DNA from 4 places in the Zhihengliuella alba genome. Region 3 is predicted to be linked to each of the others. Evidence: riboswitches for the same ligand, from Rfam matches in the RefSeq annotation. Region 3 holds a riboswitch; each other region holds the start of a gene.
What was found. Region 3 has a riboswitch for S-adenosylmethionine ahead of acs (acetate--CoA ligase). Riboswitches for the same ligand answer to the same signal wherever they lie in the genome.
Positions count from the first base shown of each region.

Region 1 (7,186 bases), 130 kb from region 3:
CGCCCGTTGTAGAGGCTCCACACCTCCGGGCGCTGGTTGCGCGGGTCCCAGCCGCCGAACTCGTCGCGCAGCGAGAGGATGCGCTCCTTGGCGCGGGCCTTGTCCTCGTCGCGGCGGGCGCCGCCGAAGAGCGCGTCGAACCGGTGCTCCTCGATCGTGTCCAGGAGGACCCGGGTCTGGAGGCGGTTCCGCGTGCCGTTCGCCGGCTCCACCAGGCGGCCGTCGTCGATGTAGTCCTGCACGGAGCCGACCACCAGGTCGATCCCGTACCGCTGAACCGTGGCGTCGCGGAACGCCAGGACCTCGGGGAAGTTGTGGCCGGTGTCCACGTGGACCACCGGGATCGGCACGCGGGCCGGGGAGACGGCCTTGGCCAGCAGGTGCAGGACCACCACGGAGTCCTTGCCGCCCGAGAAGAGCAGGCCGGGCCGCTCGAACTCGGCGAGCACCTCGCGGATGATGTGGATCGACTCGGACTCCAGCGCGTCCAGGTTCGCGGCGCGGTGGGCGGCGGACCGCTCGGCGGCCAGCGCGTCGTCGTCGGACGGGCGGTCCCCGGCGGACGGCGCGGCGGACGGGCTGCCGGTGGGGCTGGCGGCGCGGGGGCCGGACGTGGTGACGGTCATGGGGTGGTCTCCTCGGGACTCTCGGCGGTCGAGGCGGTGTCGGCGGCGCCGGGCGCGGCGACGTGGATGCCGCACTCGGTCTTGGCGGAGCCGGCCCAGCGGCCGGCGCGGGGATCCTCGCCGGGGGCGACCGGGCGGGTGCAGGGGCGGCAGCCGATGGACGGGTAGCCGTTGGACAGGAGCAGGTTCACGGGGACGGCGTGCTCGGCGGCGTAGTCCACGAGCTGGTCGAAGGTCCAGGTGGCGACCGGGTTGAACTTCACCAGGCCGTGGACCTCGTCGAAGGACACCAGGGGGGCGTTCGCCCGGGTGGGCGACTCCTCCCGGCGGACGCCGGTGAACCAGGCGCCGTAGCCGGCGAGGGCGTCCCTGAGCGGGTCCATCTTCCGGATCCGGCAGCACTCGCCGGGGTCCCGGGCGAAGAGGTCCTTGCCGTACTGGGACTCCTGCTCGGCGATCGTCAGCTTCGGCATGACGTCGACGATCCGGACGTCGAGGCGCCGGGCGACCTCCGCCCGCGTCGCGTGGGTCTCGTCGAAGTGGTATCCGGTCTCCAGGAAGAGGACGTCCACGCCGGGCAGCTCGGCGGCGACGAGGTGCGGGAGCACCGCGTCGGCCATGGAGCAGGCGACGGCGACGTCGCGAACCCCGAAGTGCTCGGCGGCGAAGCGGACCACGGCCTCGGCCGGGGCGTCGAACCCGAGCTGCTCGGCGCCGAGCGCGGCGATGCGCCGGAGCTCGGCCTCGCCCCGCGGCGCGGCGGGTGCGCCGGCGGTGCTCGTAGCGTTCGTGGAGAGGGTCATACCAGTTCCTCCTCGTCGACTCGGTGGGCCCAGGCGGCGAAGGACTCGCCCTCCTCGGCGGTCTCGGCATAGCGCTGCAGCAGGCCGTCGACGTAGTCCGGCAGCCGGTCGGCGGCGACCTTGAGCCCGCGCACGGTGCGTCCGAGGGTCGGCTCGTCGTCCTCGCTCGTGGCGAGGGTCCCGCCGAGGTGGACCTGGAACCCGGCGACCTGCTCGCCGTCGTCGTCCGTGATGAGCTGGCCCTTGAGGCCGATGTCCGCGGTCTGGATGCGGGCGCAGGAGTTGGGGCAGCCGTTGACGTTCAGGCTCAGCTTCCGCGGCACGCGGCCGGAGCGGTCCGCGAGGCGGCGGTCCAGCTCCCGGGCCGCGGCGGCGGCCGTGTCCTTGGTGTCGACGATCGCGAGCTTGCAGTACTCGATGCCCGTGCAGGCGATCGCCGAGCGGGAGACGAGGCCCGGGCGGGCCTCGAATCCGAGCTCGCGGGCGGCGGCGATGAACGGCTCCACCCGGTCCTCCTCGAGGTCCAGCGCGATCACCTTCTGGTGCGGCGTGGTGCGCAGCCGCTGGGACCCGTGCTCCTCGAGCAGGCGTGCGAGGCCGCTGAGCGCCGTACCGGAGACCCGGCCGACCAGCGGCGTGAGGCCGACGTAGAAGCGGCCGTCCTTCTGCCGGTGGACCCCGGAGTGGTCGCCGGGTCCGGTGGGCGCCGGGGCGGCGTCGCAGTCCGGCAGCGCGTAGCCGAGGTACTCGTCCTCGAGGACCTGCCGGAACTTCTCCGGCCCCCAGTCGGCGAGGAGGAACTTGAGGCGGGCACGGTTGCGCAGGCGGCGGAACCCGTAGTCGCGGAAGATCGAGGTGACGCCCTCCCAGACGTCGGGGGCGGCGTCCTCGCCGACGAAGACGCCGAGCCGCTCGCCGAGGCGGGGCGCGGCGGAGAGCCCGCCGCCGACCCAGAGGTCGTAGCCGGGGCCGTGCTCCGGGTGGACCACGCCGACGAGGCCGAAGTCGTTGATCTCGTGCACCACGTCCTGGCTCGGGTGGCCGGTGATCGCCGTCTTGTACTTGCGCGGCAGGTTGGAGAACTCGGGGTTGCCGACGTAGCGGCGCGCGATCTCGGCGATGACCGGGGTCGGGTCGATGATCTCCTCGGCGGCGATGCCGGCGACCGGCGAGCCGAGGATCACGCGCGGCACATCGCCGCAGGCCTCGGTGGTGCTCAGGCCGACGGACTCGAGCCGGCGCCAGATCTCCGGCACGTCGCGGACGTCGATCCAGTGCAATTGGATGTTCTGGCGGTCGGTGACGTCGGCGGTGTCGCGGGCGAACTCGGTGGAGATCCCGCCGATGACCTCGAGCTGCTCGGTGGTCAGGGCGCCGCCGTCGATGCGGACGCGGAGCATGAAGTACTCGTCCTCGAGCTCGTGCGGCTCGAGCGTGGCGGTCTTGCCGCCGGGGATCCCCTGCTTGCGCTGGGTGTAGAGGCCCCACCAGCGGAACCGGCCGTGGAGGTCCTCGGGTTCGATCGACGCGAAGCCGCCGTGGGCGTAGACGTTCTCGATGCGCTCACGGACGTTCAGACCGTTGTCCGCGGCCTTCATCTCCTCGTTGGCGTTCAGCGGCTCGGTGCCGTCGATCTTCCACTGGCCGTTGGGCTTGGCGGAGCGTCGGCCGGCGGTGCCGCCAGCAGCCGCTTTCCGTGGGATGCGTTCCGTCACTTGAGTCATGGATCGACCGTAGGGCCACCGGCGGGCGGGGCGGCAGGCGTGCTACCGGAGGTGAATGCACGTTGCGCCGGCCCCGTGACAAAACGTCTCGCGACGTCACGAACGGTCCGTGCGCAGCCCCTCGAGCACCGTTTCGACGAGACATTCGGTCAACATGGCGGCGGATGACGCCTCCGGTGACAGCAGCGGGGGGCTGACGTACTGTGCCCCGGTCGCCCGGAGGCGCTCCTGGAAGAACCCCTCGCCCAGCAGGACGCTCAGGACGGCGACCTCGCGTCCCTCGTCCCGGTGGCGCTTCACGACGTCGCCGATCCGCGGTTCGGCCGCCGAGCAGAACGCCGCCTCGACACGGGAGCCGAGCACGGCCGAGACGAGCTCGGCGAGCCGCAGCGCCTGCGCCCGCCCCTCCGGCCGCCGGGTGCCGGCGACGGCCAGGACCACGGCGGGCTGCTCCGGCGCCGGCGACCAGCCGAGCGTGGCCGGGGAGTCCGGTGTGGGAGGGGAGCCCGGTGTGGGAGGGGAGCCCGAGGCGGCGGGCCCGGTCTCGGGGGCGGCGGGGACCAGGGCGGCGGGGACCAGGGCGGCGGGGACCAGGGCGGCCAGCCCCCGCGCCAGCCGGAGGGCGGCGGCGCCGGCGGCGATCGGGGGCAGCGCCCCGGTGCTGGGACGCTGCACGACCGCGTCGGCGATGTCGTGGACGGTGTGGACGCCGTCGCAGACGAGCATCGGCAGGACCACGGCGGTCTCCCCCGCGGGCAGCGCCGCCAGGACGTCGCCCAGCCGCGGCTGCTGCACGTCCACGTAGGCCTCGTGGACCCGCACCCGGACGGCGGAGCCCGCGAGCGCCTGGCGCAGCCGGTCCTCGACGCCGGCGCGGAGCCCGTCGATCATCCCGCGGCCCTCGGGGGAGTCGGTGCCGTGGGCGACCGCGACGACGTGCACGACGCCCCGGCCGTTCCCGCCGGACGCCGGGAGGCCAGCGTGGGGCGCCGGGGGCTCCCAGCGCGGGTCCTCCCGGGGCCCTCGGCTCGGAGCGGTCGGGTGCGGATCTCGATGCTGCATGGGTGCAACCTACCGAGCGATCCGGGCCCGGGCCGCACCCGGGTGGGGTCGGCGCGGGGCCGGGTCACGAACCGTCACACGGGCTCTTTGTGACGGCCGGAGTCCCCCTCGGCCCCGGTTCTCCGCGTCACAACTGCGATTCGAGCGTCATCGGCTTTCACATTCCCGACTGTGAAGCGCCCGGGGCGGCCGTGTTTGCCGGACCGGTGCGCCGGGCCCTTACATGGTGAGCACCACCCATCAAGAGCGGCCGAGAGATCTGGATCGACGACGCCGCAGCAACCATCCGCCTCCCCGGCATCCCGGCCGGACGACGACGGAACGGTGCTACCGCCAGAAGCGATGGAGACGCATCGACGCCACGCCCTCCGCCCGGCACCCCGGGCTGCGGTGCGGCGCCGTCGTTCCTCCTTCGCGTCAATGCGAGGAGACAGAATGAGCCTGAACCACACCGCAGCGCCGCCCCCGGCGCTGTCCTACGAGCTCTACCCGCCCCGCAACGCCGAGGCCCGCGCCCGGGCCGTGGACGTCGTCGCGGAGCTCGAGGCGAGCGGCCCCGACTACGTGTCCGTCACCTACAACGGCACGCCGGAGCGGCGCCGGGCCTCGATCGAGCTGATCGGCCACCTGATCGAGCACACCCGGCTGCGGCCGCTGGCCCATCTGACCTGCGTGGGCGAGACCCGCGACTCGCTGGACCGGCTGGTCAACCACCTGGTGGCGCTCGGCGTCCGCGGCGTCCTCGCCCTGCGCGGGGACCAGCCGGAGGGCACCGACCCGGACCACCCGGCCGCCTACGGCGAGCTGCCGTTCGCGCGCTACCTCGTGGAGCTGATCCGGGAGGTCGAGGACCGCAGGTCGGCCTCGCTCGGCGCCGGACGGCTCGCGATCGGCGTCGCCGCGTACCCGACGCGCCACCCGGAGTCCCCCTCCTTCCGGCACGACGTCGAGGTGCTGCTCGCCAAGGAGCGCGCCGGTGCGAACTTCGCGATCACGCAGATCTACTTCGACGCCGCCGACTACACCGGGCTGGTGGAGGCGGCGCGGACCGCGGGCGTCACCATCCCGATCGTCCCGGGCATCATGCCGGTCAACAACGAGCGACGGCTGCTGCGCCTCTGCGAGCTCTCCGGGCTGGCCCCGGACGAGGGCCTGCGCGCCCGCCTGGCCGACGCGGCCACGGACGCCGAGCGGCACCGCATCGGCGTCGACCACGCGGCCGGGCTGGCCCAGGCCGCGTTCGACGCCGGGGCGCCAGGGCTCCACCTCTACACCTTCAACGACGCCCGCGGGCCCCTGGACGTGGTCCGGGCCCTCGGCCTGACCGGCGCCGGCATCACCGACGCCCGCGACGGCGCCGACTACGGCGACGTGCACGCGCTCGTCGGCGCAGCCCGGCTCGCCAACGCCTGACCGCCGCCACCGAACCACCCACCGACCACCGACATCCCTTTCCCGCACCACCCTTTCCCGCACGAAGGAGCACGCCATGACCACGTTCCCCGCCGCCACCATCCTCGGCTACCCGCGCATCGGCCCGAACCGCGAGCTGAAGAAGGCCGTCGAGGCCTACTGGGCCGGCCGCATCGACGAGGCCGCCCTCGACGCGGCCTCGCACGAGCTGCAGGACCGCACCATCGACCGCCTCGTCGGCCTCGGCCTCTCCGCGACCGACTCCTCCATCCCGGCGGACTTCGCGCTCTACGACCAGGTGCTGGACACCACGGCCGCCCTCGGCGCCCTGCCGCAGCGCTTCGCCGACCTGGCCGGCACCGACGGCGAGGTCGGCACCGACGCCTACTTCACGCTGGCCCGGGGCGACAAGGAGCGCCAGCCGCTGGAGATGACCAAGTGGTTCGACACGAACTACCACTACCTGGTCCCCGAGATCGGCCCCACCACGGTCTTCCGCCCGCTGGCCGACCGCCTCGCGGGGATCGTCAAGCGCCAGTCGGCCCGCGGCAACACGCTCCGCCCGGTCCTCGTCGGCCCGGTGACCTACCTGCTGCTGTCCAAGCCGGAGGAGGGCGCCCCCGAGGGCTTCGACCCGCTGGACCGCCTGGACGACGTCGTCGCCGCCTACCGCGGCATCATCGCCCAGCTGGGCGCCGCCGGCGCCGAGTGGGTGCAGCTGGACGAGCCGGGCCTGGTCACCGAGCGTGGCAGCGCCCTGGTCCCCCTCGCGGAGCGCGCGTACCGGACCATCGCCGGCGAGCGGGAGTACGACGGCGCCGCCCGCCCGTCGCTGCTCGTCACCACCGGGTACGGCACCGCCGGCGACATCGCCGCCCCGGGCTCCGGCCTCGCGGCGCTGGCCGCGACCGGCGTCGAGGCCGTCCACGCCGACCTGATCCGCGGCGCACTGCCGACCACCGAGCAGCTCGCGAAACTCGGCGCCACCCGCCTCGTCGCCGGCATCGTCGACGGCCGCAACATCTGGCGCAACGATCTCTCCGCCTCGCTGAAGACCCTGGTGGAGCTGGAGGCCGCGGCCGCCGGCGGCCTGTCCGTGGCCACCACCACCTCGCTGCTGCACGTCCCGCACGATGTCGCCCTGGAGCAGAACCTGCCCGAGCACCTGCCGGAGTGGCTGGCGTTCGCCGACCAGAAGGTCGCCGAGGTCCTCACGCTCTCCCGCGGGCTCGTCGGCGGCCCCGCCGCCGTGGAGTCCGAGGTCGCCGCCTCCGATGCGGCGATCGCCCACCGTGCGGCGTTCGCCGGCACCCGCGTCGAGTCGGTCCGCCAGCGCCAGGCCGCGCTGACCGCGCAGGACATCGACCGCGCCCCGGCCGAGGAGCGCGCCGAGGCCCAGCGCGCCCGCCTGGACCTGCCGGACCTGCCGACCACCACCATCGGCTCCTTCCCGCAGACCGGCGAGGTCCGCAAGGCCCGCGCCGAGTTCCGCGCTGGCCGGATCACGGCCGAGCAGTACGACCAGTTCCTCAAGGACGAGATCGCCCGCGTGGTCCGG
Region 1 covers NZ_BAABCJ010000006.1:193,573-200,758, forward strand. Annotated here, with positions in the region: gene cysD (sulfate adenylyltransferase subunit CysD) at 1-626, opposite strand, end outside; gene ABD784_RS12510 (phosphoadenylyl-sulfate reductase) at 623-1,429, opposite strand; gene ABD784_RS12515 (nitrite/sulfite reductase) at 1,426-3,153, opposite strand; gene ABD784_RS12520 (sirohydrochlorin chelatase) at 3,250-4,215, opposite strand; SAM riboswitch class I at 4,450-4,564, shown strand; gene ABD784_RS12525 (methylenetetrahydrofolate reductase) at 4,651-5,628, shown strand; gene metE (5-methyltetrahydropteroyltriglutamate--homocysteine S-methyltransferase) at 5,705-7,186, shown strand, end outside.
Region 1: another riboswitch for S-adenosylmethionine. It lies ahead of ABD784_RS12525 (methylenetetrahydrofolate reductase); the one in region 3 lies ahead of acs (acetate--CoA ligase).

Region 2 (7,186 bases), on a different contig from region 3:
GGTCCGGTCTCCGCCTGCAGGAGGACGCCCGGGCCCGTGGGGAGCGTGACCTCCGCGGGCGCCGCGCCGTCGTAGGGGAACGGGCGGTACCGCTCCAGCGGGTGCTCGGTGACCGGTTGTCCGGCGTCCGGCCGGGCTCCCGGGGTGCCCACGCGGAGCGCGACGAGCTCGCCGTCGACGAGCGTCGCGACGCGCTCGCCGGGCCCCGGGGCGGCGAGCGCGCCGGCGCTGTCGATCATCGTGAGGGCGAGGCGCCAGCCGTCGCCGGAGGCGATCTCGCGCGTCTTGCCGCCGGCGCCGCCCGGGCCGTCCACGGAACTGCCGGCCTCCCCGCTCCACGCGATGGGCGCGAGATCGGCGAGGCGGATGATCTGCCGGGGGCTGTGCTCACGGGATGCCATGTCAGAAGCCTACGCGGAGAGTGGTCCGACCGCCGGGCCGTGGTAGACATGAGTCATGACTGACATCACCTTCCAGGGTTCCCCTGTCTCGACCGTGGGCGAGCTGCCCGCCGTGGGCGCCAAGGCCCCCGAGTTCACGCTCGTCGGCACCGATCTGTCCGAGGTCTCCTCGGCCGACTTCGAGGGCCAGCGCGTCCTGCTGAACATCTTCCCGAGCGTCGACACCGGAGTCTGCGCTGCGAGCGTGCGCGAGTTCAACAAGCACGCCGCCGGGCTGGAGAACACGGCCGTCGTGTGCGTCTCCGCCGACCTGCCGTTCGCCCAGGGCCGCTTCTGCGGTGCCGAGGGCATCGAGAACGTCATCGCCGCCTCCTCCTTCCGCTCCAGCTTCGCCGAGGACTTCGGCACGGCGATGGTGGACGGACCGCTGGCCGGCCTCCACTCCCGCGCGGTCGTCGTCATCGACGCCGACGGCACGGTGGCCTACAGCCAGCGCGTTACCGAGATCACCGAGGAGCCGGACTACGACGCCGCCGTCGCCGCCCTCTCCTAGGACCGCTCAGCCGGAGCCTGCGGGCTCCTCCCGGGCCCGCCCGGACCTGTAGAACGAGGACCCCCGTCGGGGATCGAGTGCGATCCCCGACGGGGGTCCTCTGCGTCCGGGTGGCCGGGCGTGGGCCCGGACGTCAGACGGGCGCGGGTCCAGGCGTCAGAGGGTGGCGGGCCCGGGCGTCAGCGGGTGATGGGCGCAGGCGTCAGCGGGCCGCGAGTGCTGCGGCCTCGATCCGCGGAAGCGTCTTGCGGTAGAGCTTCGCCCAGTTCGGCCGATCGGACCGCAGACTGGCGTTGTACACGGCCTCCAGCGCCATCGCCCCGTCCCAGACGGCGGCCCGGCGGGCCTCGTCGCGGTCGGCGGCGATCAGCGGGACCAGGTCCTTGCTGTGCCACATGCCCAGGTACGCCGCGTTGAGCGCGGGGTCCCACTCCGCGGCGAGGTCCCAGTCGAGGATCCCGAGCAGACGGTCCCCGTCCCAGTGCATGTTGTGCCCGGCCAGATCGCCGTGCACCAGCCCGCCCGGCACGTCGGCGAACGCCTCGATCCGCTCGAGCACGGTCTCCGCGGACGGCGCGGCGGCGTCCGGGAGTGCCGCCACGGCCGCCTCCCGCTTGCGGGCCGTCCAGGGGCCGCGGTAGGCGAACGGACGCGCGAGCAGGTCCCGGAGCGGCCCGACCTCGATCGCGGCCAGGCACTCGACCACCCCGCGCAGGACGCCCGGGTCGCCGCGGTGCGGCTCGTGCGCCCGCCCGGGCACGTACTCCTGTACGACGGCGGCCCATGCCGGGACGCTCGCACGTTCGGCGACCTCCGGGTCGGCGTCGGCGGCCTGCCACACGGGCGAGAGGGCGCGCGGGACCCGGTAGGGCAGCAGCGGCGCCAGCGCGTCGACCAGAGCGGTGCGGCGCGGCAGCTCCGCGGCGGCCTCCGCCGTCCGGGCCATCCGCAGCACCGCCTCCCCGGCGGCCACGAGGACCAGGTGGAACTGCCCGCCCTCCTCGACGACGCCGTCCTGCCAGGCCGGCCCCGGGTGGAGCCTCTCGGCGAGCTGGATCTCGGCCGGGGTCGGTGCACGCATACCATCGATCCTATGAGCTCCCGGTCCACGCCGTCTCGGCCCACCCCGTCACGCCCGGAATCATCCCGCCGGCAGCGGCCCATGCCGGCGTCCTCGCCGGCCGCAGCGTCGGATGCTGCACCGGGCGCCGCGCCGGAGGCCGCGACGCGCACGCGGCTGCGCTGGGAGCTCATCCTCGTCCTGGGCCTCTCGCTGGGCCGGTCGGCGGTCTACTCGGTGGTCGAGCTGCTGGACAAGCTGACCCGCGGCCCGCTGGGGGAGCAGACCACCAGCATGAACGTCCCGCTGGACGACCGGCCCGTCTTCGACCTCGTCTACCAGCTCCTGGACATCCTCTTCTCGCTCGTGCCGGTGGCGCTGGCCCTGTACTTCCTGGCCGTGCCGCTGCGCGGCGCCCTGCGGACCCTGGGGCTCGACGCCCGCCGTCCCGGCCGGGACGCCGCGCTCGGCGTCGGGCTCCTGGTCGCCATCGGCGTCGGGACGCTGGGCGTCTACGCGGCGGGCCGGGCCCTGGGGCTGACGACGGCGATCGTCCCGGCCGCCCTCGACGACCACTGGTGGACCATCCCCGTCCTGGTCCTCTCCGCGATCCGGCACGGGATCCTGGAGGAGGTCATCGTCGTCGGATTCCTCTTCCACCACCTGCGCCGTCTGGGCTGGGGCCGTGGCCCGGCGGGGAGGTGGACGGTGATCGCGACCAGTGCGCTGCTCCGCGGTAGCTACCACCTCTACCAGGGGGTGGGGCCGTTCGTCGGGAACGTAGCCATGGGGATCGTCTTCGGCTGGATCTACGCCCGCTACGGCCGCGTCATGCCGCTCGTGATCGCGCACGCCTTCCTCGACATCGCCGGGTTCGTCGGGTACGCGCTGTTCGGCTCCGCCACCGGGTTCGGGGCGTGAGTCCGGACGCCGATCACCCGGACGCCGATCACCCGGGCGCCTGGATCACTGCTGCGCCTGGTTCACTGCTGCGCCTGGATCACTGCTCCTGGATCTCCACCCAGACGTTGTCGCTGACGCGGCTCAGCCCGTCCTCGGCCGGCGGGGTGTAGCCGTCCGCGACCAGGTGGGCGACGCGCGGAGGCGTCGTCACGGCCTGCACGAGGGCGAACGTCTCGGGCTCGAGCGGGGCGCAACCGCCCGAGAACTCGTAGGTCCGCTCGGGGGAGAAGATCGCGACGCAGACCTCGTCGGCCTGGTTCGAGCGGCCGAGGTAGTACTCGATGCCGTCCTGGTCCGCTCCCGCGAAGCGGATCGAGGCGGGCTCCATGAAGCCGGCCTCGAGGATCTGGTCCGGGATCTCCTGGGTCGAGGCGGGGGTGTCCAGCAGGGCCAGTGCGGGCTCCGCCGGGGGCGCGCACGCGCCCACTCCGCAGAGCACCGCGGCCGCCAGGAGCGGCCCGAGCAGTCGGCTCCCGACGGACCGGGCGGAGCGCCGGGGAGCCCGCCGCCCGCCGCGCCCGGACGGCGAGACGGCCGCCGCAGCGACGGCATCGACCGCCGTCGTGCCGAGCCCTCTGCGAGTCGATTCGGTGGTCCCCATGCGCCTACGCCCCCCTGCGTCTGCCGCCGCCTTCTTCTGCGGCGAATCTAGTCCTGCCGGCCGCTCCGCGCCAGAGCCGGACCGGTCGCCGTGCGAGCCCGCCGGGGATGAGCCCCGGCGCGGGCTCTAGAGCGTGACCAGGCCGTGCGGCGTCATGAAGGACACGGACAGGATGCCCGGGGCGCCGTTCGGCGCCTGCCAGTCGACCGTGACGTCGCCCAGCGGCGACTGCTCCGGGCGGCCGAGCCAGTCCCGCACGCGGTCCCGCGACCCGGCGATGCAGATCTGCGCGATCTGCCCCTCTGGGCGCTCCACGGCCTGCGAGGGATGCAGCTTCTCGGTGCCCTCGTCCCACTGGATCATGTAGGGCACCTGGGGATCGGCGATCAGGCCCTTGATGCCGATCTGCTGCCAGGTCAGCTCCTGGCCGTCCGGGAACTTCCGGTTCCCCGGTACCCGACTGCGGCCGAGGCGCTCCTCGAACGGGACCAGGTCGTCCACCGCGACGACCCAGCCCATCCAGCCGCCGCCCATCTCCGAGCGGGCCCGGACGGCCTGGCCGAACGGTGCCTTGTCGCTCGCCGGATGGGCCAGGACCTCGACGACCTCGAGGTACTGGTTGTTGCGCAGCGGGAAGATGACGTTCCTGGTTCCGAAGCGAGGATGGACTCCTCCCTTGACGGATTCGATGCCGAGTTCTCGAGCGATCCGGTCGGCCGTGGCGGTCAGGCCGTCAGGGCCGCAAGCATAGGAAACATGGTCCAACCTCATCATGTCCTCATGATGGCACTATGTGATGGACGTCTCGAAATTAGGCTGCCCTTACTTGCCGCCGGACGCCGCGGCAGGAGGCTGTCCCGAGGCCGCGCCGGGCTGTGTGTCGGGCTGTTGAGACCGGGCTTGCACGGCGGCTCCTCTTCGTCGAAACTTGGGGACCAAGGTCATGAGTGCCAGCGTGAAACCCCGGTTTGCTGGCCGGCAACCCTCACACTCGCGGTGGGGTGCCCCGGGTGAAGACCCGGCTCCGCTCGAAAACGATGCGGGGCAAGCGCGGGAAAGCCTTCCCATCTGCTGTACCCGCCGGACCGTTACCGTCCGGCGGCCTTCGCCCCCTCGGCGTCGGCACGGCACAGCGGGAGTGCGGGCGGACCCCGGAACACAGAGGGGAACAACATGTCAGAGCAGAACACCACGCCGTCCACCCAGTCCGCAGCATGGGCCTTCGAGACCCGCCAGATCCACGCGGGCCAGACGCCGGATCCGACGACGGGCGCCCGGGCCCTGCCGATCTACCAGACGACGTCGTTCGTCTTCCCGAGCGCGGAGAGCGCCGCCGCGCGGTTCGCGCTCGCCGAGCTGGAGCCGATCTACACGCGCATCGGCAACCCGACGCAGGACGCCGTGGAGCAGCGGATCGCCGACCTCGAGGGCGGCGTCGGCGCGCTGCTGCTCGCCTCGGGCCAGGCCGCCACGACCTACGCCCTGCTCAACGTCGCCGAGGCCGGTGACCACATCGTCGCCAGCCCCACGCTCTATGGCGGCACGCAGAACCTGCTCAAGCACACGCTGAAGAAGTTCGGACTCGAGGTCACCTTCGTGGCCGACCCGGACGACCTGGACGCCTGGCGCGCCGCGGTCCGCCCGAACACCAAGGCGTTCTTCGGCGAAGTGGTGTCCAACCCGCGCCAGGACGTCCTCAACATCGAGGAGATCTCGGCGATCGCCCACGAGGTCGGCGTCCCGCTGATCGTCGACAACACCCTGGCCACCCCCTACCTGATCCGCCCGCTCGAGTGGGGCGCCGACGTCGTCGTGCACTCGGCCACCAAGTACCTGGGCGGGCACGGCACGGCGATCGCCGGCGTGATCGTGGACGGCGGCACGTTCGACTACGCCGCCGACCCGGAGCGGTTCCCCGGCTTCAACACCCCGGACGAGTCCTACAACGGCCTGGTGTTCGCCCGCGACCTCGGCGTCGGCGGTGCACTCGGGGCCAACCTGGCCTACATCCTCAAGGCCCGCGTGCAGCTGCTGCGCGACCTCGGGTCCGCGGTCGCACCGCTGAACGCCTTCCTGATCGCGCAGGGCCTGGAGACCCTGAGCCTGCGCGTGGAGCGGCACGTGGCCAACGCGCAGCGCGTCGCGGAGTGGCTCGAGGGGCGCGACGACGTCCTCTCGGTCGCGTACGCGGGCCTGCCGTCCAGCCCCTGGTACGAGCGCGGCCGCAAGTACGGCCCGCGCGGCACGGGCGCGGTCATCGCGTTCGAGCTGGCCGGCGGCGCGGAGGCCGGGCAGGCCTTCGTCGACGGGCTCTCCCTGCACTCGCACGTCGCCAACATCGGCGACGTCCGCTCCCTCGTCATCCACCCGGCGTCGACCACGCACGCGCAGCTCAGCGAGGAGGAGCAGCGCGCCGCCGGCGTCTCGCCCGGCCTGGTCCGGATCGCGGTCGGCATCGAGCACGTCGAGGACATCCTCGCCGACCTCGAGGCCGGGTTCCGCGCCGCCGGTGCGGCGTCCTCGAACACGACGACGGCGGCGGCCGGCGCCGAGGCACCGGTGAAGTGACCAGCGGCATCGAGACGATCACCGAGCCCCGGGGGCGCCGGACCGGCGCCCCCGGGGCGGTTCCCGGCGCGGTCACGGCCCCCGGGCAGGGAGCGGAGGCGCCGACATCGACCGTCGGGACGCGTCCGGACGGTCGGTCGCAGCCGGGCCCGGCGACAGGGTCCGAGGGCGTCCTGCAGACGCTGCGCACCGGCGCCTTCGAGTTCGAGACCGGCGGCGCGCTGCCATCCGTCGACATCGCCTACGAGACGTGGGGCACCCTCGATGCGGACGCCTCCAACGCCGTGCTCGTCCTGCACGCCCTCACCGGGGACACGCACGTGTCCCGGGGAGCCACCGAGCTTCCCGGCTGGTGGGACGACTTCGTGGGCCCGGGCCGGACCGTCGACACGGACCGCTACTTCGTCGTCGCCCCGGCCGTGCTGGGCGGCTGCGCCGGTACCACCGGGCCGTCGAGCCCGGACCCGGACGGGCGGCCGTGGGGCTCGCGCTTCCCGTTCACGACCCTGCGGGACACCGTGCGGCTCGAGGCACGCCTCGCGGATGCCCTGGGGATCGACGCCTGGCGCGCGGTCCTCGGCGGGTCCATGGGCGGCGCCCGGGCCCTCGAGTGGGCGGCCACGTTCCCGGACCGCGTCCGCGGGTGCGCGGTGCTGGCCGCCACGGCGGCGTCGTCGGCCGAGCAGATCGCGTTCGCCCAGATCCAGACGCGCGCCATCCGCCTGGATCCCGGGTTCCACGGCGGCGACTACTACAGCGCGCCCGGCACCCTGGGGGAGGGGCCGGTGGAGGGGCTGGGCATCGCCCGGCGCCTGGCCCACATCACCTACCGCTCGGACACGGAGTTCGCCGCCCGCTTCGACCGCCTGCCCCAGGGCGACGAGGACCCGCTCGGCGCCGTGACGGGCCGGCGGGGCCGGTTCCAGGTCGAGAGCTACCTGGACCACCAGGCCCGGAAGCTGACCGGTCGGTTCGACGCCAACGCGTACCTGAACATCACCGAGGCGCTGATGAGCCACGACGTCGGGCGGGGCCGGGGC
Region 2 covers NZ_BAABCJ010000002.1:166,281-173,466, reverse strand. Annotated here, with positions in the region: gene ABD784_RS06590 (hypothetical protein) at 1-401, opposite strand, end outside; gene tpx (thiol peroxidase) at 457-954, shown strand; gene ABD784_RS06580 (aminoglycoside phosphotransferase family protein) at 1,157-2,035, opposite strand; gene ABD784_RS06575 (CPBP family intramembrane glutamic endopeptidase) at 2,117-2,935, shown strand; gene ABD784_RS06570 (hypothetical protein) at 3,015-3,578, opposite strand; gene ABD784_RS06565 (VOC family protein) at 3,705-4,352, opposite strand; SAM riboswitch class IV at 4,518-4,635, shown strand; gene ABD784_RS06560 (bifunctional o-acetylhomoserine/o-acetylserine sulfhydrylase) at 4,752-6,146, shown strand; gene metX (homoserine O-acetyltransferase MetX) at 6,143-7,186, shown strand, end outside.
Region 2: another riboswitch for S-adenosylmethionine. It lies ahead of ABD784_RS06560 (bifunctional o-acetylhomoserine/o-acetylserine sulfhydrylase); the one in region 3 lies ahead of acs (acetate--CoA ligase).

Region 3 (7,186 bases):
ACGGTTCGCTCGGCGGATACCTCGGCGGGCTCGCCGCCAAGGCTGCCCTCCTGGACCTCGAGCGGGGGACCGCGCCGCTGCCCGTCCCGGGGTCGGCCGGGGACGCCTGATGGACGCCCTGTTCGACGCCGACTTCGGTGCCCGGGAACCGCGCCGCGTCGCCCCCGGTGCCTATCACCTCCCGGGGTGGCTGGCGCCGGAGCAGCAGCGCTGGATCGTCGAGCGCTACTGGGACTGGTCGCAGGGCCCGGTGCCCCCGCGTGGTGCCAAGGTGGCCGGCCACGAGATGTCCGTCAAGACCGTCTGCCTCGGCTGGCACTGGCAGCCGTACCGCTACTCGCGGGAGGCCTCGGACGTGAACGGCGCGCGGGTCCTCCCGTTCCCCGACTGGCTGGCCCGGGCGGGGAGGCTCGCGCTCGCCGAGACCGACTTCGCGGCGGATGCCTACACGCCCGATGCCGCGCTGGTGAACTTCTACGATGACTCGGCCCGGATGGGCATGCACCAGGACAAGGACGAGGACTCCGCCGCACCGGTGGTCTCGTTCTCGATCGGGGATGCCTGCACGTTCCGGTTCGGCAACACCGAGCACCGCAACCGGCCCTACGAGGACGTCCTGCTCGCCTCCGGGGACGTCTTCGTCTTCGGCGGGCCGGCCCGGCTCGCGTACCACGGCGTGCCCCGGATCCACGCCGGAACCGCCCCGGCCGGATGCGGCCTCGGGGCAGGACGGATCAACATCACGCTGCGGGAGACCGGGCTCGGCGCATGAGGCGGCGGGGGTGCGAGGGGGCGGAGACGTGAGGGTCGAGGCGAACGGGCTGTTCGACGCGGGGACGTCCGCGCGGGTGCTCGCCGCGCACGACGTCCCGGGCGTCTCCTCGACGGACGTCGCGGGCCGCCTGCACCGGCGCTGGGTCCGGGCTGCGGGACGTGACGTCCAGGTGGAGCTCACCCTGGTCGAGGACGCCGGGATCGACGTCCTCGTCCAGCGGACAGGGGGCTCCCTCGGCCGGGCCGCGCCGGAGGAGGGGCTGCCTCCCACCTCGGCCGACGCGGGATCCGGTGGCGAGACGCAGCGGGACCTGGAGCGGCTGGTGGCGCGGTGGTTCGGGCTGGAGGACGACCTGGGACCGGCGCGGACCGCCCTGGCCGCCGACCCCGTGCTCGCGCCGCTGCTGGCGGAGCGGCCCGGGCTGCGTGTGACCGGGTGCGTCGACGAGTTCGAGGCGGTCGTCACAGCGGTGCTGGGACAGCAGGTCTCGCTGGCCGCCTGCCGGACGTTCGCCGGGCGGTTCGTCGCCGCGGCTCGCCCCGACCCGGCGTCGGGGGCGCCGGGGGACTCCCCGGGGGCGGGGCGCGGTCGGGACTCCGGGGAAGGGCTGGGACTGGTGCCGTTCCCCGGGCCCGAACGGTACGCCGGCCTCGAGGCGGCGGAGCTTCAGCAGGCGGTCGGCATCACCGGCGCCCGCGCCAGAACCCTGGCCGGAGTCGTCGCGGCGTGGTCGGAGGGCTTCCGCCTCGATGCGCTCCCACCCGGGGAAGCCCGGGCCGCGCTGCTGGCGCTGCCGGGCATTGGACCGTGGACGGCCGAGTACCTGGCCGTCCGGCTCCTCGGCGATGCCGACACTTTCATCTCCGGGGACTTGGTGGCCCGTAGAGCCCTCGCGGGCGCGCTGGGTGCGGGTCCACTGACGCCGCGGCAGGCCGCCGCCCACGCCGCCCGCTGGAGTCCCTGGCGTACCTATGCGTTGCTCCACCTCTGGGCCTCGGAGGCCTACGCGGTCCCGGAGGAGTCCACGCGCTGAAGCCCGGACAGGCCGTCCTGCGGTAGCGTGGGTGGCGCTTCTACGAAGGGGAGACATGTCGACCGACGCCTACCGGTACGCCTCGAGCGCGGCCTACGCAGTCGCCATGGCGGCCATCGCGCTGACGCCGACCCTCGGGAAGATCGCCGTCTTCGTCGTCGCTGCGCTCGCCGTGGCCGTCATCGTGGTGCCGCCGTCGACCGACCGGGGAATCCGGCAGCGGTTCGCTGGACCCGGGCTCCGCGCCGGCGACGGACTGCTGCTGCCGTTCGCCGTCGCGATCGCGGCGTCGTTCATCGCGGGCAGCGACCCGGGCCTCTGGAACATTCTCCTGGGCGCCCTCACGCTCGTCATCGCGTACCTCATGGGGCTCAGCTTCTGGCGGCAAGCGCTCGAGCGTGCGGAGCGGGCAAGGGCCGAGGAGCGCAGCGACGCGGATTGAACGGGCTTGGCTTCCGCCGTCGCTGGACGCCCCAGCCAGAGCAGGCCGCTCCTGCCCGCGGACCGGTTCAGCGTCTCGCGAGGAGGCTCTCCCCGACGTCGGCGCGACGGTAGAAGACCTCGCGCCCGGTGCGGAGGGACTCGGCCAGGCCGCCCTCCGACATGACCTTGAGGTGGGTGTTGACCGTCGCCGGCGCCAGATCCAGCGCGCAGGCCAGCTGCGTCGTCGTCATCGGGACGTCGAGCTGGGCGAGGATCTGCGCCCGCGTCCGCCCGAGGAGCTTGGCCAACGGTGCGTCGGGGCACGACGGGGCGGACTCCCACAGGCGCCCGACGCCGCGCGGGGCGTAGGTCAGCGTCGGCACGAACGGGGCGACGTTCAGCACGAGCGTCTCCGGCCAGATGAACGCGTTCGGAACGAGGATCAGCCCGGCACCCGGATCGGGGTGGCCGGTCGCGTCGCACCCGCGCACGATGTCCAGGCCGTCGGGTGTGGGGACGACGCTCGGGTGCAGGGATTTCAGGACCTCGGCCATGCCGTTCCGTGAGATCTGCGCCAGCCGCCAGTCGATGTCCTCCAGTTGCAGGGAGCGCAGGCGCGGCCACCATGGCTCGAGGGCGATCTCCCAGTACCAGGCCAGGGCCTCGACGATCATCTCGAGGCCGGCCGGCAGGTCCCGTTCCAGCAGATCGAGGGTCGCCAGGATGCGCGGCGTCGGTTCGTGACCGCGCAGATACGCGAGGCTCTCCCGCCAGACCTCGTGGTCGACGGCCGCGACGTCGGCCAGCGAGTCGGCGAAGGTCCCCTGGCGACTCGGCGTGGGCGTCAGAGCGTCCGCCATGTAGCCCCGTGGACGCACGAGCGTGGTCAAGATGTCCAGGTGGCGCGACTTGTGCGGCTCCGTGGACGCGGCCAGAGCCGATGTGGTCGCCTCGATCCATGGCCGGTGGATGGCCGGCTGGCGTTGCAGGGCACGGATGCTGGCGGCGGCCTCCCACAGGGGCGAGGACTCGAAACGGATCTTGGTGAGGTCCTCGGCCGTCAGTCTGATGTGCATGTGCATCAGCGTAGGCCCAGCCATCCCGACGCCCGACGATTCGGTGTGGACCGAATCGTGGCGACCCTCGGCCGCGGCGCGGACGCTGAGTCCATGACGACGAACAGCACCCTCGGATCATGGCAGACGAAGACCGCCCGGGCCTCGGTCCGCAGCGCCCCACCCCGCAGAAGCCTAGACCGCAGAACCCCGGACCGCAGAAGCCCGGCCCGCAGCGTGCTCGGCGCCCTCCGCGCGATCGCCCGCTTCTACCGGGTGAACTGGGAGCGGGCCGCCGCGCAGGAGAGCGAGTACCTGCGGATCAAGGAGGAGAACCTCCGGACGTACTGGGTCCAGACCGGCGGGCGGATGTGATCCGCCGCCCGCGCCGACCTACTCCGGGCCGCAGATCCGCCGCAGCTCCGGGATGCAGGGCTCGTTCTGCAGGCTGGTGGTGTCCCCGAGCGGTGTGCCCTCGAACAGCTGGGTCAGCAGCCGGCGCATGATCTTGCCGGAGCGGGTCTTCGGCACGTCGGGGACGAACACGACGTCGCGCGGCTTGGCGATCGGCCCGATCTCGCGGGCCACGTGCGCCCGGAGTTCCTCGACCAGGGCACGCCGCGCCGCGGAGGGGAGGGCCTCCGCGGTGCCCGAGCCCGGGCCGCCGACGAGCGACTGGTCGACCGGGACGACAAACGCCGTGGCCGCCTGCCCCGTCTTCGGATCGGCGGTGGGGCAGACGCCGGCCTCCACGACCGCGGGGTGGGAGACCAGCGCCGACTCGATCTCGATGGTCGAGAGCAGGTGCCCGGAGACGTTGAGGGCGTCGTCGGTCCGCCCGAGGATCCAGACGTCGCCGTCGTCGTCCAGCTTGGCGCCGTCGCCGGCCAGGAACCAGCCCTGCTCCACGAACTTCTCCCAGTAGGACGCGTAGTAGCGCTCGGGGTCGCCCCACACGGTCCGCGCCATCGACGGTCCGGTCCGGGTGAGGACGATGCTGCCCTGGACGTTCGGCGGCGTCCGGCGACCGTCGTCGTCCACCACGTCCGTGGCGACGCCCGGCAGCGGCCGCGTGCCGCATCCCGGCTTGAACGTCGTGTCGGTCGGTCGCGGCGACAGGACCGTAGCCCCGGACTCGGACTGCCACCAGGTGTCCACCATGGGGATGCCGGCGGCCGGATCGCCCGCCACCAGGGAGTCGCGGCCCACCTGCGCGCGCAGCCACCGCCAGGCCTCGGGGTTCACGGCCTCGCCGACGGTCCCGGCCAGGCGGATGGAGGAGAGGTCGTAGTCGGCCGGGACGCCGTCCGGGAACCAGCCCATGAGCGAGCGGACCAGGGTGGGCGCCGTGTAATAGCTGGTCACGCCGTAGCGCTGGATGATCTCGAAATGACGGCCGGGGTGCGGCGCGTTCGGCACCCCCTCGTAGATGACCTGGGTGACGCCGTTGGAGAGCGGCCCGTAGATCTCGTAGGTGTGCGCAGTGACCCAGGCCAGGTCGGCGGTGCACCAGTGCACGTCCCGCTCGCGCCGGGCGGGGTCGGGGTGGGAGAAGAGGAACTCGTGGGACCAGCTGGCGTTGACCAGATAGCCGCCGGTGGTGTGCACCAGCCCCTTCGGCTTCCCCGTGGTGCCGGAGGTGTACATGATGAACAGGGGCGCCTCGGAATCGAACGCCTCGGCCGTGTGGGTGCGCGGCTGCCGGTCGACGACGTCGTGCCACCAGACATCGCGCCCCTCCGTCCACGGGATGTCGGCCAGACCCGTGCGGTCGATCACGAGGACGTGCTCGATGCTGTTCTCCCCGGCCACGGCGGCGTCCGCGTTCTCCTTCACGGGCACCGCGCGGCCGCGGCGGAACTGCCCGTCCGTGGTGACCAGCAGCTTCGCCCCCGTGTCCTCGACCCGGAACCTCAGCGCCTCGGCGGAGAACCCACCGAAGACCAGGGAGTGGACGGCGCCGATGCGTGCGCACGCCAGGGTGATGACCACGGTCTCCACGAGCACGGGCAGGTAGATCACCACGCGGTCCCCCTGGCCGATGCCGAGCTCCTCGAGCGCGTTGGCCGCCTGGCAGACCCGCTCGGTCAGCTCGGCGTAGGTGATGGTCCGGCGGTCGCCCGGCTCGCCCTCGAAGTGCAGCGCGACCTTGTCGCCGCGCCCGGCCGCCACATGCCGATCCGCGCAGTTGACCGCGGCGTTGAGCCGGCCGCCGTCGTACCAGGAGATCTGCGGTCCGCGCCTGGTCTCCGGGTCCGCCGGGACCCAGGTGTGCGTGGTGTGCCACGGCTCGGCCCAGTCGAGGCGGCGGGCCACGGCGTCCCAGTGGGCGAGCCGCTCGGCCTCGGTCCATTCCTGCTCGGCGGCCTCGGCCTCCGTGCGGGGCCGGGCGGGGTGCGGGTACGCTGCACGGCCCGCGGCGTGGCTCGCGGGTACGACGGCGTGGGGTGCTGAAGCGCTCATGCTCATCTCCATCGGTCCTGGCGGTAGCACCGTCCGGTCCCGCTGGCGCGGTCCCCGGTGGTTGCTGCGGCGTCGTCGAGCCAGATCTCTCGGCCGCTCGGGATGGGTTCCCCACCACTAAACGCCGTGACCGAACGGGGCGCAAAACCGGTGACCTCGCGCGCAACAATGTGATGGAGGAGATCGGAACGGAACCGTGATCGGTGCGGGGGTGGCTTTCCCGTGCGGCGGGAAGCAGACTCGGGGCATGGGGAAGCCGATGCTGAATGACGCGACGAACGGGCAGGGGAGCCGCACGCCGTCGTTCCCGCCGCCCGCGACCGCCCAGGACGATGCCTTCGTGGCGCGCTTGCTGGTGATCTTCGGCGTGGCCTATCTGCCGAGTCTCGCGTGGATGATGGTCCTGAGAAGCTCCACCCCGACCCCGGAGGCCCTGGGCTGGGCCTTCTGGACCTCCCTGATCCTCATGGCCGTACCGCTGCTGGCTGCGGCGGCGGTGTTGCTCACGTCGCGCCGCTTCCCCGACTTCCGCCGAACCGCATGGCAAGTGGGTGCCGTCGCCGTCGGGGCGACGGTGGTGACCGGGCATCTCGTCATGGCCTTGATCGTTCAGCTCATCCTCTGGGCGCTCATCCTGCGCCATCGATTGCTGATGCTCGGCACGGGGGTCGCCTTCGTCGTCGTCGCCCTGCCCAAGGTCGCCGAGGACATCGTCGTGGCCCTCGACGGCCCTCTGTTCCTGCTGGACGGGTCGGCGTTGGCTTGGGCGGTACGGATCGTGCCGCCGGCGACGCTCCTCGTGCTGGCGGTCATCCAGTTCCGCCGGAACGCGGCACCGGCCGGATAGCCGTCGAGGGAGGCCTTCACGCCCAGCGTCTGATGGCCCAGCGTTCCACAAGTCCCAGGAGCGCGTCCGAGGTCTTGCCGATGACCGCCAGCAGCACGATCGCCAGGAGCAGCCGGTCCGTGCGTCCGTTGTACTGGGAGTCGGTCAGCAGGAAACCGAGACCCATCGAAGAAGCGATGAGCTCGGCCGCGACGAGGAACAGCCATGCCTGGGCCAAGGCCAATCGCAGTCCGGAGAAGATCGAGGGAACGACGGCGGGCAGCTGGACCGTGGTCAGCAATTGAAGACCGCGTAGGCCGAAGGCCCGGGCCGCCTCGATCAGGTTCCGGTCGACGTGCCGCAACGCCAGGTACACGGTGGTGAAGACCGGAAAGAACGCGCCGATGGCGATCAACGTGACTTTGGAGTCCTCGCCGATCTGCATCCAGAGGATGAGCAGAGGCACCCAGGCCAGTGAGGGGACGGCACGGAACGCGCCGATCGTGGGGCTGAACAAGGCGTCAGCGATCCGGGACAGGCCGACGAGGGAACCGACAGCCAGACCCAGGAACCCACCGATGCCGAACCCGAGGAGCACGCGCTGCGTCGAG
Region 3 covers NZ_BAABCJ010000006.1:66,441-73,626, reverse strand. Annotated here, with positions in the region: gene ABD784_RS11875 (methylated-DNA--[protein]-cysteine S-methyltransferase) at 1-110, shown strand, start outside; gene ABD784_RS11870 (alpha-ketoglutarate-dependent dioxygenase AlkB family protein) at 110-772, shown strand; gene ABD784_RS11865 (DNA-3-methyladenine glycosylase 2) at 801-1,808, shown strand; gene ABD784_RS11860 (hypothetical protein) at 1,864-2,250, shown strand; gene ABD784_RS11855 (ArsR/SmtB family transcription factor) at 2,318-3,307, opposite strand; gene ABD784_RS11850 (hypothetical protein) at 3,401-3,661, shown strand; gene acs (acetate--CoA ligase) at 3,680-5,749, opposite strand; SAM riboswitch class I at 5,755-5,858, opposite strand; gene ABD784_RS11840 (hypothetical protein) at 5,997-6,596, shown strand; gene ABD784_RS11835 (ABC transporter permease) at 6,613-7,186, opposite strand, start outside.

Region 4 (7,186 bases), on a different contig from region 3:
CTGGGCGGGCGCCGAGCCGCACTCCCTGTGGCGCTCGGAGGACGGCGGCGAGTCCTTCGCCCTCAACGAGGGCCTGTGGAACCACCCGCAGCGCCGCCAGTGGCAGCCCGGCGGGGGCGGGCCGTGCCTGCACACGGTGCTCCCGGACCCCGGGCGCGAGCAGATCCACGTGGCGGCCTCGGCCGCCGGGGTCTACCGGTCCGACGACGGCGGGGCCACCTGGGCGCCGAAGAACCGGGGGATCGTGGCCGGGTTCCTGCCGGACGAGCAGCCCGAGTTCGGCCAGTGCGTCCACCGGATCGCCCGCGACGCCGAGAACCCGGACCGGCTCTACGCCCAGAACCACGGCGGCGTCTTCCGCTCGGACGACGCCGGGGACTCGTGGACCTCGATCGCCGACGGCCTGCCCGGCGACTTCGGCTTCACCTTCCTCACGCACCCGCACCGCGGCGGCACGGGCTGGGTCCTGCCCATGGGCGCGGACATCGACCGGAAGCCGGCGAACGCCCGCCTGTCGATGTACCGCACCGACGACGGCGGCGATACCTGGACCGAGCAGCACGACGGGCTGCCGGACCGCGACTACAACACCGTCCTGCGCGATGCCGCCGCCGTCGACGACCACCCGGAGTCCACCGGCGTGTACTTCGGCACGCGCGCGGGCGAGGTGTACGCCAGCGGCGACGAGGGCGGCACGTTCGTCCGCGTCGCCGAGCGCCTGCCGGACATCCTCAGCGTGCAGGCCGCGGTGGTCCCGCGGGCGCCGCTCCCGCAGGGCTCGGAGCCGTACGTCCCGCAGTTCCCGGAGGAGTAGACCATGGCGCACGTGACCGTCCGGGTGCCGGCGGTCCTGGCCGCCGGCCTCGGCGGGCGCAGGGAGGTGGAGGTCCCGTACGACGCCGATGCCGGGCCGCCGACGGTCCGTCGCCTGCTCGACGTGCTCGCCGAGCAGCACCCGCGCTTCGGGCGCCGGGTGCGGGACGAGCGCGGCGAGGTGCGCCGCTACGTCAATGTGTTCGTGGGCCCGGACAACATCCGGGACCTCGCCGGCCAGGACACGGCGGTGCCCGCCGGGGCCGACCTCCTGGTGGTCCAGTCGGTCGCCGGCGGGTGACCTCCCGCCGGTCCGCGTCGCCGGCCGGCGTCGCAGGCTCGTCGCGGCCTTGACACCGCCGGTGGCGCGAATCAGAGTTCAAGGTGATGCCAGACCAACCGCAGGAGGCCGCCATGTTCCGCACCGAACCGCACCAGAGCCCGGAGATCGTGAGCCTCTCCAGCGCCCGCACCGCCGTGGTGCGCGGCCAGGACATCCGGTTCGAGGACCTGCGCGAGTTCTACGACTCGGCATTCGCCGCCCTGGGCGAGGTGCTGGAGGCCGAGGGGCTCATCGCGGTGGGGCCCGGCTTCGGCCTGATGACGCGGGAGCCGACCGACTCGCTGGACCTGGAGGTCGGCTTCGCCGTCGACCATGCACTGGCCGGGACCCGGGCTGCAGCCAGCGGCGTCGAGGTGGTGCCCTCGGAGATCCCCGGCGGTCCCACGGCCGTGACCTCACACCTCGGCTCCTTCGACGATCTGGCGGGCGCCTGGGAGGGCTTCATGGGCTGGATCGCCGACAACGGCTACACCGCGTCCCTGCCCTTCTGGGAGCTCTACGTGACGGAGCCGCGCCCGGAGATGGGTCCGGAGGAGCTCCGCACGGATCTCTTCGTCCCGGTCTCCGGCGCGGACGCCGACGAGCACCACCGCCGCGGATGAGGCGTCTGCTCTCCCTCCTGCGGGAGGACCTGAAGGCCGCCCGCGCCCAGGACCCCGCCGCCCGCAGCGACGCGGAGGTCGCCCTGGCCTACGCGGGCGTCCACGCCATCTGGGCGTACCGGGTGGCCCATGCCCTCTGGCAGCGCGAGCAGACCCGGGGGCTGGCGCGTCTGGTCAGCCAGGCCGCGCGGTTCTTCACCGGGGTGGAGATCCACCCGGGTGCGCGCATCGGCCGGAGGCCCTTCATCGACCACGGCTCGGAGATCGTCATCGGCGAGACCACCGTGATCGGCGACGACGTGATGATGTACCAGGGCACCACCATCGGCGGACGGACGCTGCACGTGCCCGTCAGGCCGGGGGCCCGGCGGCACGCGATCGTCGGGGACCGGGTGATGCTCGGCGCCGGCTGCCGCATCATCGGGCCGGTCACCATCGGTGACGACACGGCGATCGGCGCGAACGCCGTCGTCGTCCGCGACGTCCCGGCGGAGTCGATCGCGATCGGTCTGCCGGCCGTCCACCGCCACAAGGACAGCGACTACGCACTGGACCCGCGCACCGACCTGATCGACCCGGCCTTCCTGCTCTGATCCCGCCGGGCCCGGCGGCCCCGGCTAGAGGCTGCCCTCGGGCGCCATGTTGGAGAACCGGGAGTAGTGGCCCTGGAAGGCGACGACGATCGTCTTGGTGGGACCGTTACGGTGCTTGGCGACGATCACGTCCGCCTCGCCGGCGCGCGGGGACTCCTTGTCGTAGATGTCCTCGCGGTGGAGCAGGATGACCATGTCGGCGTCCTGCTCGATCGAGCCGGACTCGCGGAGGTCGGAGACCATGGGCTTCTTGTCCGTGCGCTGCTCTGAGCCACGGTTCAGCTGCGACAGGGCGATCACCGGCACGTCGAGCTCCTTGGCGAGGAGCTTGAGGGCACGGGAGAACTCGGAGACCTCCTGCTGGCGGGACTCGACGCGCTTGCCGGAGCTCATCAGCTGCAGGTAGTCGAGGACCACCAGTTTCAGATCGTGCTTCTGCTTCAGGCGCCGGCACTTCGCGCGGATCTCCATGAGCGACATGTTGGGCGAGTCGTCGATGTACAGCGGGGCGTCGTTCAGCTTGCCCATGGTGCTGGCGATCTTGGCCCACTGCTCGTCCTTGACCGTGCCCTTGCGCAGGTCCTGCAGGCCGATGCTCGCCTCCGCGGAGAGGAGGCGCATGGCGATCTCGTTCCGCCCCATCTCGAGCGAGAAGAAGACGGTGGTCATGTTGCTCTTGATGGCCGCGGACCGCGCGAAGTCGAGGGCGAACGTCGACTTGCCGACGGCGGGACGGGCCGCGACGACGATCATCTGGCCGCCCTGCAGGCCCTGCGTCAGCTCGTCGAGCTCGTAGAAGCCGGTCGGGACGCCGATGACGCCCTCGCCGCGGCTTCCGGCGGACTCGATCTCGTCCACGGTGCCCTCGATGATGTCGCGCAGGGGGACGTAGTCCTCCGCGCCGCGGCGCTCCGCGACGGACATGACCTCGGCCTGGGCCTCGTTGACGATCGCGTCCACCTCGCCGTCCTGCGCATAGCCCAGCTGGACGATCTTGGTGCCGGCGTTGACCAGGCGGCGCAGGACCGCCCGCTCCCGCACGATCTCCGCGTAGAAGCCGGCGTTGGCCGCGGTGGGCACGGACTGGATCAGCGTGTGCAGGTAGGCGGGGCCGCCGACGCGGCTGATGTCCCCGCGCTTGGTGAGGAGGTCCGCGACCGTCACGGCGTCGGCCGGCTCGCCGCGGCCGTACAGGTCGATCACGGCCTCGTAGATCAGCTCGTGGGACGGACGGTAGAAGTCCTGCCCGCGGAGGACCTCCACGCAGTCGGCGATGGCGTCCTTGGAGAGCATCATGCCGCCGAGGACGGACTGTTCGGCCACGATGTCCTGAGGGGGCGTGCGGCCGAACTCGGCGCTGCCGCTCTCCTCTACATCCGTTCGTGCCAGAGCCACCGAAGTCCTTTCACCATGCCCGTCGGGGCGCTCGATCGCGCCCGTCACGCGACGTCGGCGGGGCCGTCGACTCCGCCAGGGTACGCCCGTGACCCCGTAAGAGTAGACCCGAGGGGGGACCCCTCCAAGTCACTTATCCACAGGGTTTGTGGACAACCTGTGGGGATCGCCGGTGGACATGTGAACACACTGGGGACACGCCTGTGGATTGTCGGGAAAGATCTGTTCCCAAGCCACTCTGACTAGGCCGTTTACTTATACATGGCTGTGGGGAACTTAAAGTTCCGGCGAGTTCGTGAACGTTGATACAGCACTTGAGGCTCCTAATGGCCCGTGCGCTGCGCCACTTTCGCCGGCGTTATCCACAGCAGAGCCCTGATTCTCCACAGCCGCGCCCACCGGGTGGAGCGCTCCGGCGGGCGCGCTCTTGTGGGGGCGGGGCCCCGTTGGAATACTGGTGCCATGCCGGAGCCCGTGATGCGCCCCACCTCCGTCGATGCCCGGTCCTTCGTGTCCGGCGTCGACCACCCGCGGCGGCGCGCCGACGCCGAGACGCTGCTGGAGCTCTTCGGCTCGGCCACCGGCGAGGAACCGGTCATGTGGGGGCCCTCGATCGTCGGCTTCGGCGCCTATCACTACCGGTACGCCACCGGCCGCGAGGGCGACGCGCCCGCCGTCGGATTCTCGCCCCGCCGGGCTAATCTGGCCCTGTACGTCCTCACCGGCAGCGAGGAGTCGGAGCGCTGGCTCTCCCGCCTCGGCAAGCACCGCCGCGGGGTGTCCTGCCTCTACGTGAACAAGCTCGACGACGTCGACCTGGACGTGCTCCGGCAGCTGGTCCAGGAGGGCTACGAGCATGCGGGCGGCGGGCCGGACGGCCCGGCACCGGACCGCCGACCCGACGGCGGCGCCCGCGCCGACGCACGCGCCTAGGATGGACAGCATGTTCTCGCTCGGGCTCCTCGAAGCACTCATCGTCATCGCCGTCCTCGTCGGGATCGTCGGCGCGCTCTGGTACGTCTTCAGCCGGACGACCACCGGGCAGCTCAGCGAGGAAGAGCAGTACATCCAGCGGCTCAACGCCAAATGGGTCCAGCAGCGCGAGGAGCAGCGCCGGGAGGCCGAGCGCGTGCGCCACGAGACGCAGCAGCGGATGCCCACGGCCCAGCGCACCCCCACGGCTCCCGTGGACGACCCCACCGCCCAGGCCGGCGCGGGCGCCGTGCCCGCCACCCGTCCCGCGGGCCAGGCCGACTACGCCGCCGTGGTGAGCCTGGTGCAGCAGGGCAAGGTCGTCGAGGCGATCAGGAAGGTCCGCCGCGACACCGGCGTGGGGCTGGCGGACGCCAAGCGGCTGGTGGACGACATCCAGCACCGCTGAGGGCGGCCGCCCGCGTCAGGCGTAGGCGGGCGCGCCCAGCGTGGCGAAGTCCGAGTCGTGGAAGACGAGGGGCTGGTGGAGCCCCTCGTGGGCCGCGTGCCGGTGGACGCGGAGGATGACCACCGCGTGATCGCCCGCGTCGACCTCCTGGTCGATGCTGCAGTCCAGCCAGAGCGCCGCCTCGTGCAGGAAGAGGGCACCGGCGTCGCTCGACTCGAAGCGCACGCCGGCGAAACGGTCCCCGTCCCGCGCGGCGATCTGCCGGCACACGTCCCGGTGCGTCGCGCCCAGGACGGAGACACCGATGCGCTGCGCGGCGCGGATCCTCGGCCAGGTGCGCGAGCTCTTCTGCACGGCGAACAGGACCAGCGGCGGGTCCAGGGAGACGCCGACCGTGAAGGAGGAGGCGACGATCCCCTGCGGCTCTCCGTCGACGACGGCGCAGAGGGCCGCCAGGCCGGAGGGATGCCGCGCGAACGCCTGCCGCAGCGCGCCCGCGGAGAGATCGGTCGAGAGGTCGGATTCGGGTGCAGTCATGGCCACCGCCTGTGATCATGCGCCCATCCGGCCGGGAGGGGCCGGGCTGCGACGCGGTACTTGCCCACCGGCGTGTTCCGGAAGGCCGAATCATCACCTGGAGCACCCCACTACCGCAATGGGAGGGTTGCCGTTCAACGAGCCAGGGCTTGACGTTGAATCTCTTGATTCGCTCCCCACGCTACGTGCGGGGAAGGATCTGTGACAACGACGGACGCAACATTCCGCAAGCTGGCGACACACGGGACCGGGGCGCGCCGGGCACGGGGCCGCACAGGCGTACCGCCGACGAGGTCCGCGCGCTAGGGTGGCCGCACCGGAGCCGCCCGGCCCGGTGCGAGCGGGGAACTGGAGGCACCATGGCACGGATCCGGCTGTCGACGGCGCACGGACTCTTCGATCTGGCGGCCGGGCTCTGGCCGCTGGTCCACTACCGCAGCTTCGTGGCCGTCACCGGACCCAAGGCGGACCGCTGGCTCGTCCAGACGGTCGCGGGCTTCTCGGTCGCCGTCGGCTACGCCCTGCTGCGCTCGACGCCGAGCGATGAGGGACGCCGCACGGCCCGCCGCCTCGGCATCGGTTCCGCTCTGGCCTATGGGCTGGTGGACCTCTACTACGGGTCGACCGGGCGCATCCGCCGAATCTACCTGGCGGACGCGGCCGTGGAGGCCGGCTGGCTCCTCGCCTGGCTGGCGGCACGACGCCGTTAAAGCGACGAGGCCCCACCCCCGCGAAGGGATGGGGCCTCGTGGCGCTGAAGCACTCGAGCGGCTGCTGCCGCGCGGACTACTTCTTCTTGGCGGCCGGGACGACCTGCAGCGCGATGGTCGCCGAGACGTCCTCGTGCAGGCGCACGGTGGCCTCGAAGTTGCCGGTGGACTTGATGTGCTCCGGCAGTTCGACCTTGCGCTTGTCGATGGAGCCGAGGCCGGCGGCCTCGACGGCCTTCGCGATGTCGTCGACCTTGACGGTGCCGAACAGGCGACCGGACTCGCCGGTCTTCACCTGGACCTTCACCGGCTTGGAGGCCAGCTTCGCAGCCAGCTCCTTGGCCTCCTCCAGCGACGCGACGGCGCGAGCCTCGCGAGCGGCCTGGATGGACTCGACCTGCTTCTCGCCACCCTTGGACCAGGTGACGGCGAAGCCGCGCGGCAGAAGGTAGTTACGGGCGTAACCGTTCTTCACCTCGACGATGTCGCCTGCGGTGCCGAGACCGGTCACTTCGTGGGTCAGAATGAGCTTTGCCATGTTGTGGGTCCCTTCCCTTAGCCGCGGCCAGCGCCGGAGTAGGGCAGCAGGGCAATCTCGCGGGCGTTCTTGATGGCCTGCGCGATCTTGCGCTGCTCCTGAACGCTCACGCCCGTCACCCGACGAGCGCGGATCTTGCCGCGATCGGAGATGAACTTGCGCAGCAGTGCGACGTCCTTGTAGTCGATGACGGTGATGTCAGCGGCCTTCAAGGGGTTGGACTTTGGTTTGGGCTTACGGATATCAGCCTTAGCCATCGTGGAGCTCCTTTTTT
Region 4 covers NZ_BAABCJ010000005.1:154,588-161,773, reverse strand. Annotated here, with positions in the region: gene ABD784_RS10360 (WD40/YVTN/BNR-like repeat-containing protein) at 1-814, shown strand, start outside; gene ABD784_RS10355 (MoaD/ThiS family protein) at 818-1,114, shown strand; gene ABD784_RS10350 (GyrI-like domain-containing protein) at 1,228-1,758, shown strand; gene epsC (serine O-acetyltransferase EpsC) at 1,755-2,351, shown strand; gene dnaB (replicative DNA helicase) at 2,376-3,746, opposite strand; gene ABD784_RS10335 (DUF1801 domain-containing protein) at 4,209-4,679, shown strand; gene ABD784_RS10330 (hypothetical protein) at 4,690-5,127, shown strand; gene ABD784_RS10325 (flavin reductase family protein) at 5,143-5,664, opposite strand; SAM riboswitch class IV at 5,716-5,834, opposite strand; gene ABD784_RS10320 (hypothetical protein) at 6,024-6,374, shown strand; gene rplI (50S ribosomal protein L9) at 6,451-6,912, opposite strand; gene rpsR (30S ribosomal protein S18) at 6,930-7,169, opposite strand.
Region 4: another riboswitch for S-adenosylmethionine. It lies ahead of ABD784_RS10325 (flavin reductase family protein); the one in region 3 lies ahead of acs (acetate--CoA ligase).